DNA from 4 places in the Mesorhizobium sp. P3_A2 genome. Region 3 is predicted to be linked to each of the others. Evidence: predicted binding sites of a transcription regulator. Region 3 holds the regulator's gene; each other region holds the start of a gene.
The links. Region 3 encodes HrcA, which represses chaperone genes, less so after heat shock. Its sites were predicted from a motif close to GTTAGCACTCNCNNNNNGNGAGTGCTAAC; they were not measured.

Region 1: the regulator HrcA is predicted to act here: its motif matches at 1,808-1,836, upstream of groES (co-chaperone GroES).
Region 2: the regulator HrcA is predicted to act here: its motif matches at 1,425-1,453, upstream of AC1DXM_RS16350 (co-chaperone GroES).
Region 4: the regulator HrcA is predicted to act here: its motif matches at 1,979-2,007, upstream of groES (co-chaperone GroES).

The regions. Positions count from the first base shown of each region.
Region 1 covers NZ_JBFUGC010000001.1:753,715-756,919, forward strand. The annotation lists gene AC1DXM_RS03525 (Hsp20 family protein) at 1-106, opposite strand, end outside; gene AC1DXM_RS03530 (DUF982 domain-containing protein) at 514-813, opposite strand; gene AC1DXM_RS03535 (usg protein) at 1,012-1,281, opposite strand; gene AC1DXM_RS03540 (hypothetical protein) at 1,304-1,804, opposite strand; gene groES (co-chaperone GroES) at 1,989-2,303, shown strand; gene groL (chaperonin GroEL) at 2,363-3,205, shown strand, end outside.
Region 2 covers NZ_JBFUGC010000006.1:266,968-270,172, reverse strand. The annotation lists gene AC1DXM_RS16375 (DUF3168 domain-containing protein) at 1-11, opposite strand, end outside; gene AC1DXM_RS16370 (hypothetical protein) at 293-508, shown strand; gene AC1DXM_RS16365 (hypothetical protein) at 516-707, shown strand; gene AC1DXM_RS16360 (DUF1488 family protein) at 731-997, opposite strand; gene AC1DXM_RS16355 (hypothetical protein) at 994-1,257, opposite strand; gene AC1DXM_RS16350 (co-chaperone GroES) at 1,506-1,820, shown strand; gene groL (chaperonin GroEL) at 1,877-3,205, shown strand, end outside.
Region 3 covers NZ_JBFUGC010000002.1:406,507-409,711, forward strand. The annotation lists gene AC1DXM_RS06515 (PQQ-dependent sugar dehydrogenase) at 1-298, opposite strand, end outside; gene AC1DXM_RS06520 (hypothetical protein) at 402-605, opposite strand; gene hrcA (heat-inducible transcriptional repressor HrcA) at 642-1,727, opposite strand; gene rph (ribonuclease PH) at 1,960-2,676, shown strand; gene AC1DXM_RS06535 (VOC family protein) at 2,862-3,205, shown strand, end outside.
Region 4 covers NZ_JBFUGC010000010.1:126,682-129,886, forward strand. The annotation lists gene groL (chaperonin GroEL) at 1-1,558, opposite strand, end outside; gene groES (co-chaperone GroES) at 1,621-1,917, opposite strand; gene AC1DXM_RS22835 (class I SAM-dependent methyltransferase) at 2,103-2,900, opposite strand; gene AC1DXM_RS22840 (hypothetical protein) at 3,073-3,205, shown strand, end outside.

The DNA.
Region 1 (3,205 bases), on a different contig from region 3:
AGCTATCCGCGTTCTGCGGGGGGCTGGCGTTTTCGAGCAGGTTGAAGATGCGGTCAAAGCCGATGCTCGACCGATAGAAGGGGGAAAAGTCCAGGTTCGTTCTCATAGCTACATCCTCCTTGGAGCAACATAGATAGGAGGGAACGCCAAGAAGCCTGGCGCTCCCTGACACATCGGCCCCTTGCGCGGCGACCGACAAAGATGAGTTGGGAATCGATTTCGGCCGTGTCAAGAGCGAACGCTAAAGCAGTCTCGCGACCGCCTTCGAATGGCAGGGTGGCAAGCTCTCCAGCGAATGCCCCATCTACTTCGCAGGTATTTCGAACGGAGGAAAAGGATGGCTATGACACGCCAAGACGTCGTCTCGGTCCTCGGATTCATAGACGACGTGACGATTGCGGAGATCATCGCGTCCGGTGCCTCGCTCGCTCGGCTTCCCGCTCCCCTTGCCCGGTGACGCACCGCTTTGATGCTGCGGCGGTAGATTGCCGCCGCAGTACTAGCCCTGACTATCTAAAGATGGTCTATTTTGCTGATCTTCGGCCCTGTCATCCACTGCGGCGCCGCGGGCAGATCCTCGATGACGGCGACCCTGCGTGCCCAGGTCATAAAGGCCCTGTTCGCCGCCTCGACAGACTTCCGGCCATCGTACGCGGCGTAGCATGCATCCGACGCCGCAGCGTGGAGGAGGCCGCGCCTTTCAACCGGCCATTCTTCCAGAAACTCTATCGCATCCATGACACAGCCGATCTTTTGGACAACACCGCCCTCATCTCTTACGAAAACCGGTTGTTTGAACGTCGCGCTTTCCATAGTGACCTCCCTTCAAACCTTGGGGCAACTGAACGGCGAGCTTGGCGAACGCCACGGAAAACGGCGGAAACCGGATTTTCAAAGAGCATCGTTTCCATGCGATCCTTCGGCTCCTGCTAACCCGACATCCGGCAAGCCGCGCTGGACACATAAAAAGATTGGAAACGCCACTTTCCAGTTCAAGGGGAGCGGACCCGGCTATTGAATTGTGAAGATGCCGTCTACGGCCTGCCATTCGGAAGGCCGGATAAGGCGGTGATGGGCGACTCGCACGGAATGCAGCGCTCCTTCGAGTTCGCGCTCCCAGTAATCCAGGAACCCCTTGAGGGTCGGGAATTCCGGTGCCAGGTCGTATTCCTGCCAAACGTAGAGCTGCAAAAGGCTCGGATGATCGGGAAGGTGGTAGTGAATTTCCGCAGTTGTGAGACCGTAGCCCTCCATCTGCAGCCGGAATTCCCTGCTGACCATGCGTCTCTCCTATCGCACGCGTTCAGGCATCAAGTCTTTGCGGGCGTTCTCGGGCCCGCCCTTCCTCGAGGTCACAGCCTACCTCAGCGCGACTATCGTCCAGTCGGCGAAGTGCATCCATGACGGCGTCAAACGTCACCGGGCTCGCAGCACCCGGTTGCTTTCGCAGCGCAGGCATGGAGTCGACGGCGCAAGCATCAGAAGCCCATGAGGCAAGAATGGCGCGCTTCTCCTGAGTGTCGAGCGTGCGGTCGCCCACCACCTCATCGGGGTGGCTAAAGTGCCGCGCCGGAAACAGCAGGCGGTCGAGCGAAGGATCAGTGGTTTCAGGGGCGATCGAGGGGATGTTTTTTGGGAAAGTTCGTTCCATCGACAGTCTCCGCTTCCTAACAATCTCCTTGGCATCATTGGTGTTGCAGTGACCCTTTTTGGGGTCTCCAACCACAAAAAATTTCGTGGAGTTCGGGCCGAATTTCAAGACCTGAAAATCGCGCGCCCCGCAAAAATAGCTGCATGAATTCATGTGGCTAGCACTCCCGAATGCCGAGTGCCAAAATTTTTTCAGAGACCTCTTGAAACGCAGAAAATGCAAAACTAGTTCGATATGCGCGCGATGCCTGAAAAGGGTCGCGGCGCCCCGCACCGGCCGATATTGCCGGTCCGGTGTGGAGGAACTCAAAAATCTGTTTGTCCTGAAGGAGAACGATATGACGTTCCGTCCATTGCATGACCGTATCCTGGTCCGCCGCATCGAAGCCGAGGAGAAGACGGCTGGCGGCATCATTATCCCCGACACCGCCAAGGAGAAGCCGCAGGAGGGCGAGGTGATTGCCGTCGGCCCAGGCGCCCGCGACGAGAGTGGCAAGCTCACGCCGCTCGACGTCAAGATCGGCGACCGCATCCTGTTCGGCAAGTGGTCCGGCACGGAGATCAAGCTCAGCGGCGAAGATCTGCTCATCCTGAAGGAAAGCGACGTGATGGGCGTGATCGAGCAGACCGCGACGGTCAAGAAAGCCGCCTGATCGAACTCTGGTTCAATCGCAATCCAGTCAATGAAGCTGCCTACTGAAGGAATGATCCAATGGCTGCCAAGGAAGTGAAATTCCATTCCGACGCCCGCGAGCGCATGCTGCGCGGTGTCAACATCCTCGCCGACGGGGTGAAGGTCACGCTCGGCCCCAAGGGCCGCAATGTGGTCATCGACAAGTCGTTCGGAGCGCCGCGCATCACCAAGGACGGCGTCACCGTCGCCAAGGAAATCGAGCTCGAGGACAAGTTCGAGAACATGGGCGCGCAGATGGTGCGCGAGGTCGCCTCGAAGACCAGCGACCTTGCGGGCGACGGCACCACGACCGCGACCGTGCTTGCACAGGCGATCGTCAAGGAAGGCGCGAAGGCCGTCGCCTCGGGGATGAACCCGATGGACCTGAAGCGCGGCATCGACAAGGCCGTCGATGCGATAGTCCAGGAGTTGAAGACCAACGCCCGCAAGGTGACCAAGAATGACGAGATCGCCCAGGTTGGCACCATCTCGGCCAATGGCGACGCCGAGATCGGCCGCTTCCTTGCGGAAGCGATGCAGAAGGTCGGCAATGAGGGCGTCATCACCGTCGAGGAAGCCAAGACCGCCGAGACCGAGCTGGAAGTCGTCGAGGGCATGCAGTTCGACCGCGGCTACCTCAGCCCCTACTTCATCACCAACCAGGACAAGATGCGCGTCGAGCTCGAAGAGCCCTATGTGCTGATCCACGAGAAGAAGCTGTCCAATCTGCAGGCGCTGCTTCCGGTGCTGGAAGCTGTCGTGCAGTCGTCCAAACCGCTGCTGATCATCGCTGAGGATGTCGAGGGCGAAGCGTTGGCGACGCTGGTCGTCAACAAGCTGCGCGGTGGCCTTAAGGTCGCCGCCGTCAAAGCGCCCGGCTTC
Region 2 (3,205 bases), on a different contig from region 3:
GGCGCCGTCATCCTCGTCTCCGTTCGCCTGTCACGCCTAAGAGCATGATGTCATCCGAAAATCGCGTCACACTTTTCGGCATCATGCTCTGGAACAAACCTCATGCTCGCCGGCAGTTTCGCGCGCAACCTAACTGCGTTGCACCGGTTTCGCCAGATGACGACCGCCCCGACGCACGTTGCGAATCGGGTGGCATGGGCGTTTCACGGACCGGTTTCTATTTGGCATGCAGAGAGTTTCAAGAAGGGTGTTATGAGGAGGCCTGTTTTCTCCGACAATTCGAGGTCATTTCATGCGAACGCCATCGCTGCTGCCGGCTTTTGGAAAGCTCGGCGTCAAGCCGCCGGTCGTGATTGCGGCAGCACCCACACTGTCCAAGAGCATGAAGAGCGCAGCTTTGCGCATGCGGAAGGTTCTTTCCGCGCATGGCGGCCTGATCTTGAAGCTGTCGGTGCTGGTGTGGACGATCCTGATCCTGGCAGCGGCATTTTTCATGTCACGGGCCTGACGCCGCGATGGCAAACCGCTACGCCTTGCGCATGGACCAGCCGGAGAGCTGGACTATCTTCGATATCTTCACCGGCCAGCCTGTCGAGCTCAAGCATCAGGTCATGGTCGGCATGAATGTGCGCGATGCCGAAGCGATGGCCGACCGCCTGAACAGCCGGGACGTCAAGCGGCGGGCAAAAGCCGACCGCAAATCCTGATCCAGGTCGATCACGGCCGAGCGTTAGCTGAAATCCGCGGCGGTGAGCACATAGATGCTCTTGCGGGTGCGGGCATAAGCCTTGCTGGCAATGTCATGGATGGAGTTGGACGCCGTATCGAAGGCCGCCAGATAGGTGGCTTCCGAGGTCGCCGTCCCAGATGGCGCCTTCGAGATTGCATCGGCAGCGACAGAGAAGGAAATCTGGAACATGCCGTCATGGCCGACAAAGCGGATACGCTTGCCGGCCTCGTCATAACTGCGGCTTGGATTGGGGAATGTCAGGCTCATGACTTGGCTTCCTTGGGTGCGGCGGCGGCTTTCTTGACTGCCGCCCGCTTCTTCTTCGGTGTCGGGTTCAGGGCTTCCTCAACGCGGTCGGCCTCTTCCTTGGCCAGGCGCAATCCCCTGAGCCTCGCGGTCTTGATCTCCCTGGCCCTCGCCTCGGACATGTAGTCGGAGGTTGCCTTGTTGCGCTCGGCCGTCTTCTTCTGCTTGTCCATGAAGCGGGCCTCAGCTTTTTCCATGATACTCTGATTGCCGTCGGCCATCGCTTAAATCTCCCTTGTGCCTGAAACCGTTGAAATGAAACTCTCCATATAAATAGTCGCTTTGGCGCAGAAATTCAATTTTTTGAATTATTTAGACGCTGCGCGAAATCTCGAAATTCGCAGGCCGCATAATACTTTTTAATATTTTGAGTTGCCCGCGAATAATTTTTGGCACTCCTATCTATCGAGTGCCAACGCGCCTATAAGAGCGGCGTGGCCGCCTGTGCCGGCCCCAGAAAGAAGTTCTCATGAAATTTCGGCCACTCCACGACCGCGTCGTCATTCGTCGCGCTGAAGGCGATACCAAATCGAAGGGCGGCATCATCATTCCCGACAATGCCAAGGAAAAGCCGCAGGAAGGCGAAGTCATCGCCGTCGGCCCCGGCGCGCGCGACGAAAACGGCGCGCTTGTTCCGCTCGATGTCAAGGCAGGCGACTTGATCCTGTTCGGCAAATGGTCGGGCACCGAGGTCAAGATCGACGGCGAGGACCTTCTGATCATGAAGGAAGCCGATATAATGGGCGTCATCGACAAGAGCGTGGCCGCCAAGAAGGCCGCCTGATCGGGCTGGCTTCGCGGCAAACTGCCCACTCCAATTTTCGAACGGGATGAACAATCATGTCTGCCAAGGAAATCAAATTCTCCACCGATGCGCGCGACCGCATGCTGCGCGGCGTCGAGCTCCTCAACAACGCCGTCAAGGTGACGCTCGGCCCCAAGGGCCGCAACGTCATCATCGACAAGGCCTATGGCGCGCCGCGCATCACCAAGGACGGCGTGACGGTGGCCAAGGAAATCGAGCTTGCCGACAAGTTCGAGAACATGGGTGCGCAGATGGTGCGCGAAGTGGCTTCGAAGACCAACGATCTCGCCGGTGACGGCACCACCACCGCCACGGTGCTGGCCGCCTCGATCCTGCGCGAAGGCGCCAAGCTCGTCGCCGCCGGCATGAACCCGATGGATCTCAAGCGTGGCATCGACCAAGCTGTCGCCGCCGTGGTCAAGGACATCAAGGCGAAGGCCAAGAAGGTCAAGTCGTCGGCCGAGATCGCGCAGGTCGGCACCATCGCCGCCAATGGCGACGTCACCGTCGGCGCCATGATTGCCAAGGCGATGGACAAGGTCGGCAATGACGGCGTCATCACCGTCGAGGAGGCCAAGACCGCGGACACCGAACTCGACGTCGTCGAAGGCATGCAGTTCGACCGCGGCTATCTCTCGCCCTATTTCGTCACCAATGCCGACAAGATGCGCGTCGAGCTGGAAGAGCCCTACGTCCTCATCCATGAGAAGAAGCTCGGCAATCTGCAGGCGATGCTGCCGATCCTCGAGGCGGTGGTGCAGAGCGGCCGGCCGCTGCTGATCATTTCGGAAGACGTGGAGGGCGAAGCGCTGGCGACGCTGGTCGTCAACAAACTGCGCGGCGGCCTCAAGGTCGCGGCCGTCAAGGCGCCAGGCTTCGGCGACCGCCGCAAGGCGATGCTGGAAGACATCGCGGTGCTGACATCGGGCCAGATGATTTCCGAGGATCTCGGCATCAAGCTCGAAAACGTCACCATCGAGATGCTCGGCCGCGCCAAGCGGGTGCTGATCGAGAAGGACACCACCACGATCATCGACGGCGCCGGCACCAAGGCGACCATCCAGGCGCGCATCGCCCAGATCAAGGGGCAGATCGAAGAGACGACGTCCGACTATGACAAGGAGAAGCTGCAGGAGCGGCTGGCCAAGCTTGCCGGCGGCGTTGCCGTCATCCGCGTCGGCGGCGTCACCGAGTCGGAAGTGAAGGAAAAGAAGGACCGCATCGACGACGCGCTGAATGCGACGCGCGCGGCGGTCGAGGAAGGCATCGTCCCCGGCGGCGGCGTGGCTCTGCTGCGTGCCAGGTCGGCGCTGGCCGGACTGACCGGCGCCAATGAAGATGTGACCGCAGGCATTTCGATCGTG
Region 3 (3,205 bases):
CGCGAACGACGCGCGGGTTGGCGATACCGGAGGCGATAAGCTCCGCTGTAAAACCCGGCAGCACAACTGGATTGGCGCCTTCGGGCCTCTCCGCCACGCCGGGGCCATTGGATGCGGATTCGGTGACAAAGGGCGCCTGCAGGTCCTGCGGCTTGATCAGCCGGCGCACGCCCGGTTTGTCCGCCTTCCAGTCGCCGAAAGCGTCCTTGCCGGTCAGCAGCGGTTGATCGGCTTGCTGAGCGTAGGCACTGGTGGCCATAAGCAGGGCAAGGCTCGCGAAGCCGGCAATCCGGATCATGCTGTCCTCCTCGAATTCACGCCGCGCCCGGCTGCTGCATCAGCAGATATTGGGCGGGCGCATCAAAAAATGAAGGTCGCGCACGCAGATACGGGGAACCCCGTCAGCTGTCTTCTTCCTCGACATCGAGATCGTCGTCGAGCCGCTTTTCCAGCGCGACGAGATCGTCCGGCAGCGGCAGGCCCATGGCGCGCATTTCGCGGAGTTTTTCGCGCAGTTGCTCCTGGATTTCGTGCTCGTCCTCGGGCTGGTTGACCATTTCCTCGAGCAGCAGACTGATCTGGGCCTTGAACGATTCAAGCGCCATTCTGCGCCCTCCTTTGCGGTGATACCGGCTTTGGACTTATCTCAACATCCGGGTAATCAATTGGGCAGTGTAGTCGACCATTGGCACGATGCGGGCATAATTCAGCCTGGTCGGGCCGATGACGCCAAGCGCGCCGACGACCCGGGCGTCCTTGTCGCGGTAGGGCGCCACCACCAGCGACGAGCCGGAGAGTGAAAACAGCTTGTTTTCCGAGCCGATGAAGATGCGCACGCCGGGGCCGTCCTCGGCGAGGTCGAGCAGCTGGATCAGCCCGTCCTGCGTTTCCAGGTCCTCGAACAGGTGCCTGAGCAATTCGATGTCTGCCTGGGCGGTGACGTTTTCGAGCAGATTGGCGCGGCCGCGCACGATGAGACGCGCCGGCAGGCCGCTGTCGGCGCCCGCCCACACCGCCAGGCCCTTCTCGACCAGATCCTGCGACAGCGTGTCGAGGGCGGCCCTGGTCTCGTCCTTGATGCGGGCGATCTCGATGCGCGCCTCGGCGAGCGTGCGGCCCCTGATATGGGCGTTGAGGAAGTTGGAGGCTTCATGCAGCTGCGAGACGGTGATGCCGGCCGGCAGATCGACGACGCGGTTCTCGACATCGCCGTTCTGCGACACCATCACGGCCAGCGCCTTGGTCGGCTCAAGCTGGATGAACTCGATGTGCTTCAGCGCCACCTCGTTCTTGGTGGCCAGCACAAGGCCGGCGCCGCGCGACATGCCCGACAACATCTGGCTGGCCTCGGTCAGCATGTGTTCCAGCGTCGCGCCCGAGCCGGAGGCGCGCACCTGCGCCTCGATGACGCGGCGTTCCTCGTCGGAAAGATCGCCGAGTTCCATGAAGGCATCGACAAAGAAGCGCAGGCCCGTCTGCGTCGGCAGGCGCCCGGCCGAGATGTGCGGGGCATAGATGAGGCCGAGATGTTCGAGGTCGCTCATCACATTGCGGATGGTGGCCGGCGACAGCGACGACGGCAGGATACGCGACAGGCTGCGCGATCCCACAGGCTCACCGTCCTTCAGATAGGAATCGACGATGCGCCGGAAAATGTCGCGCGAGCGCATGTCGAGCGACTGCAGCGCGGGTGCCAGCAGACTGGGTTCGGTGACTGCCTTGGTCATTCGGGCCAAAAACCTCCGCCTAAAGGATATAGACTTCCTTCGCCCCTGCGCAACCCGCTGCCGCACTTGCGGTCAGCGGCGTCTGTGTCAGGTCGCCCGGCGTCGCTCTTGCGATCGCCCAATGCCGTATGCGGTCACGGCACCGGGTTTGCGGCCATTTTCCTTTGCGCCATGGGCTGCATGCGTCTACAAGCCGCCGACGCAACCGCAAAAAGAACAGAAAGAGGCCTCGATGCGCCCCTCCAAACGCCAAGCCGACGAAATGCGCGCCATCTCCTTCGAGCGCGGCGTGTCCAAACACGCCGAAGGCTCGTGCCTGGTGAAATTCGGCGACACGCATGTCCTGTGCACGGCGAGCCTGGAGGAAAAGGTGCCGGGCTGGATGCGCAATTCCGGCAAGGGCTGGGTGACGGCTGAATACGGCATGCTGCCGCGCTCGACCGGCGAACGCATGCGCCGCGAAGCTTCTGCCGGCAAGCAAGGCGGCCGCACGCTGGAGATCCAGCGGTTGATCGGCCGCTCGCTGCGCGCGGTCGTCGACCTGCAAGCGCTGGGCGAACAGCAGATCACTGTCGACTGCGATGTCCTCCAGGCCGATGGCGGCACCCGCACGGCCTCGATCACCGGCGGCTGGGTGGCGCTCTACGATTGCCTGCGCTGGATGGAAGCACGGCAGATGGCCAGCGTTGCCAAAGTGCTGAAAGACCATGTCGCGGCGATTTCCTGCGGCATCCATGACGGTCAGCCGGTCATCGATCTCGACTATATCGAGGATTCGTCGGCCGGCACCGACGCCAATTTCGTCATGACCGGCAAGGGCGGCATCGTCGAGATCCAGGGCACCGCCGAGGGCGAGCCTTTCTCCGAAGGGCAGTTCGCGGAGTTGATGGGTCTGGCCAAGAAGGGCATCCAAAGGTTGGTGAGTTTGCAGCAGATGGCTGTGGCGTAAGTTTCTCAAATGCCGAGCCTGGACACCCCCCTCTGGCCTGCCGGCCATCTCCCCCTCAAGGAGGGAGATTGGGTGTCGCTATGGCTTTCGCCAATCTCCAACCTTGCAAAGTGGATGGCAGCCTCAAAGCTGCTGATCTCCCCCCTTGAGGGGGAGATGCCCGGCAGGGCAGAGGGGGGTGCCTCGTGACTCCCTCTGCTATTTTGGAATCCGCTCTCTACGTCACCGATCTCGCCGCCGCCGAAGCGTTCTACCGTGACATCCTCGGCCTCGAGGTCCTCGGCAAGGTCGACGGCCGCCATCTCTTCTTCCGCTGCGGCGCCGGCGTTTTGCTGATCTTCAACGCCGAGGCGACCAAAATCCCACCGGCGCCGGATGCGCGGCTGAAAGTGCCGCCACATGGCACGGTCGGCGAGGGCCATCTCTGCTTCGCCGCAAGCGCGGATGAACTCGGGCGTTGGAAGGCGCAGCTTGAGGCGAAAAACATCGCCATCGAAAGCGAATTCGAATGGCCGCAGGGCGGGCGTTC
Region 4 (3,205 bases), on a different contig from region 3:
TGGCTTCGGTGGTGACGAGCAGGCCTGCGACCGAGGCCGCGTCCTGGAGAGCCGTGCGCACGACCTTGACCGGGTCGACGATACCCATGGCGATCATGTCGCCATATTCGCCGGTCTGGGCGTTGTAGCCGAAGGTCGCGCCCTTGTTCTCAAGGATCTTGCCGGCAACGATCGAAGCTTCTGCACCGGCGTTCGAGGCGATCTGGCGGGCCGGAGCCTGCAGCGCACGACGCACGATGTTGATGCCGGCAGCCTGGTCGGCATTGGCGCCGGCAGCCTTGATGTTGGCCGAAGCGCGCAGCAGGGCGACGCCGCCGCCAGCAACGATGCCTTCTTCCACGGCCGCGCGGGTCGCGTTCAGGGCGTCATCGACGCGATCCTTCTTTTCCTTGACTTCGACTTCCGTCGCACCGCCGACGCGGATCACCGCAACGCCGCCCGCCAGCTTGGCGAGACGTTCCTGCAGCTTCTCCTTGTCGTAGTCCGACGTGGTCTCTTCGATCTGCTGCTTGATCTGGGCAACGCGGCCCTGGATCTCGGCCTTCTTGCCGGCGCCGTCGACGATGGTGGTGTTCTCCTTGGAGATCGACACCTTCTTGGCGCGGCCGAGCATGTTGAGGCCAACGTTCTCGAGCTTGATGCCGAGGTCTTCCGAGATGACCTGGCCACCGGTGAGGATGGCGATGTCTTCCAGCATGGCCTTGCGGCGATCACCGAAGCCCGGCGCCTTGACGGCGGCGATCTTCAGGCCACCGCGCAGCTTGTTGACGACCAGCGTGGCCAGGGCCTCGCCCTCGACGTCTTCCGAGATGATGAGCAGCGGCTTGGAAGTCTGCACGACGGCTTCGAGAACCGGCAGCATGGCCTGGAGGTTGGAGAGCTTCTTCTCGTGCAGGAGGATGTAGACGTCCTCGAGCTCGGCAACCATCTTGTCGGCGTTGGTGACGAAGTAGGGCGAGAGGTAGCCGCGGTCGAACTGCATGCCTTCGACGACTTCCAGCTCGGTCTCGGCGGTCTTGGCTTCTTCAACCGTGATGACGCCTTCGTTGCCGACCTTCTGCATCGCTTCGGCGATCATGGCGCCGACCGACTCGTCGCCATTGGCCGAGATCGTGCCGACCTGGGCAACTTCCTCGGAGGTCTTGATCTTCTTGGCAGCCTTGCCGAGCGCCGCGACGACTTCGGTCACTGCCAGATCGATGCCGCGCTTCAGGTCCATCGGGTTCATGCCGGCGGCAACAGCCTTGTGGCCTTCCTGGACGATCGACTGCGCCAGAACGGTCGCGGTCGTGGTGCCGTCGCCGGCGATGTCGTTGGTCTTCGAAGCAACTTCGCGGACCATCTGCGCGCCCATGTTCTCGAACTTGTCCTCAAGCTCGATTTCCTTGGCGACGGTGACGCCGTCCTTGGTGATGCGCGGGGCGCCGAACGACTTGTCGATGACGACGTTGCGGCCCTTGGGGCCGAGCGTGACCTTCACCGCGTCGGCGAGGATGTTGACGCCGCGCAGCATGCGCTCGCGGGCATCACGGGAGAATTTTACGTCTTTAGCAGCCATTTTTCAGCTCCTGGCAGGGGCTTGGGGTAAGCCCGAAATTCAGTTGACGGTGAGGCCGATAATCAGCCGATGATGCCCATGATGTCGGATTCCTTCATGATCAGAAGGTCTTCGCCATTGAGCTTGACTTCGGTGCCCGACCACTTGCCGAACAGGATGCGGTCGCCAGCCTTGACGTCCAGGGGAACCAGCTTGCCAGCTTCGTCACGAGCGCCGGAGCCGACAGCGATGATCTCGCCTTCCTGCGGCTTTTCCTTTGCCGTATCCGGGATGATGATCCCGCCGGCGGTCTTGGATTCGGATTCGACCCGGCGAACGACCACGCGGTCATGAAGCGGGCGGAACTTCGACTTTGCCATTTTTTCTTCCTCGAATGAGAACGGTGAGAACAGTTCCTCCATCCGGCGATGCCGGACATGAGTTAGCACTCACCAAGGGAGAGTGCTAACGTGGCGCTGAAATAGGCGCCTGGCTTTCGAGAGTCAAGGCGAGCGGTGGGCTCAATTTGCTCTAATTTGAGCCCTGCCGTGGTCTGACGGGAAGCCTAGCGGCGCCTCGGCGATCCAAGCACCAGCAGAGGGCATCGTTCCGCCAGCGGATAGGAGCCGCTCGGCACGACGCGCACGTCGCCGAACCACCCACTCGCCTCATCGACCAGCACGGCCAGCGTCGCGAAGCTGTAGCTTACGTCGGAGCCGGCATAGACGTCGATCGTGTTGATCGACGCGATGCTCCATCCCGTCCGCGCGGCAAGGGCCTCGCGGTCGGGGAACAGGCCGTCGAATGTATCGCGGATCATTCGTACCTGGATCGCGAAATCCGGACCGCCCGTGGTGCACGCCATGGCGATCCGCCATTTGAGCACATGGAAATTCTCGATCGCACCGGCCAGCACCTGGGCTTCGATGCTGGCCAGATCCTCGGTCGCTTCCGGGGCGGCGAAAACGCGGATCGCGGCACGCCCGCCGGGTCTCAGGACCCTGGCGATTTCGCCATGCAGGCGATTGCGCGCCGCCTTCGAGGCGACGGCGGACAGGCATCCGTCGCCAATGACTGCCTCGGTGCTGGCCCCGGCAACCGGCAGATCGAGCCAGTTTCCAGCCATCGCCCTGCGCGAGGCATTGTCGCCTGCCCATACGCCCGAGATCATGGCCGCCGACTGGTCGATTGCCAGCATCGATCTGCCGAGCACGGCAAGTTCCGGCGTCACCCCCAAAAGCAGGACATCGGCATTTGCCAGGCTGACTTCACGCTCGAAAATGTAAACGGTTTCCGGCGTCGGCCGAAGCGGCGCGTCCAGAAGCCTCCAGTGACGGTGATAGTTGTCCCAATGATTTGTCATGCTGCCTTTGCAGAGTCCGAGACTTCTGGCTTTTGGCGTTCACAGTCGCCTATTAGAAAATTGCAGGAAATCAAAGGGCAGTCTGTCTGTGGCACGAATTGTCGTCGTAACGCATGAGCACGATCGGTTCCAGAGCGGCCGCAACCTCTTGCTGCGCAGGTCGAGCCCCTACATGCTTTTCGATGTTCTCGAAGAACTGAAAAGGCGCGGCCATTCGGTGCGGATCCAGCAAGGCCCGGCCATGACGCACAGTGCCGACATCGCGATTCTACATGTCGATGCAACCGTCACACCGGCGGATTATC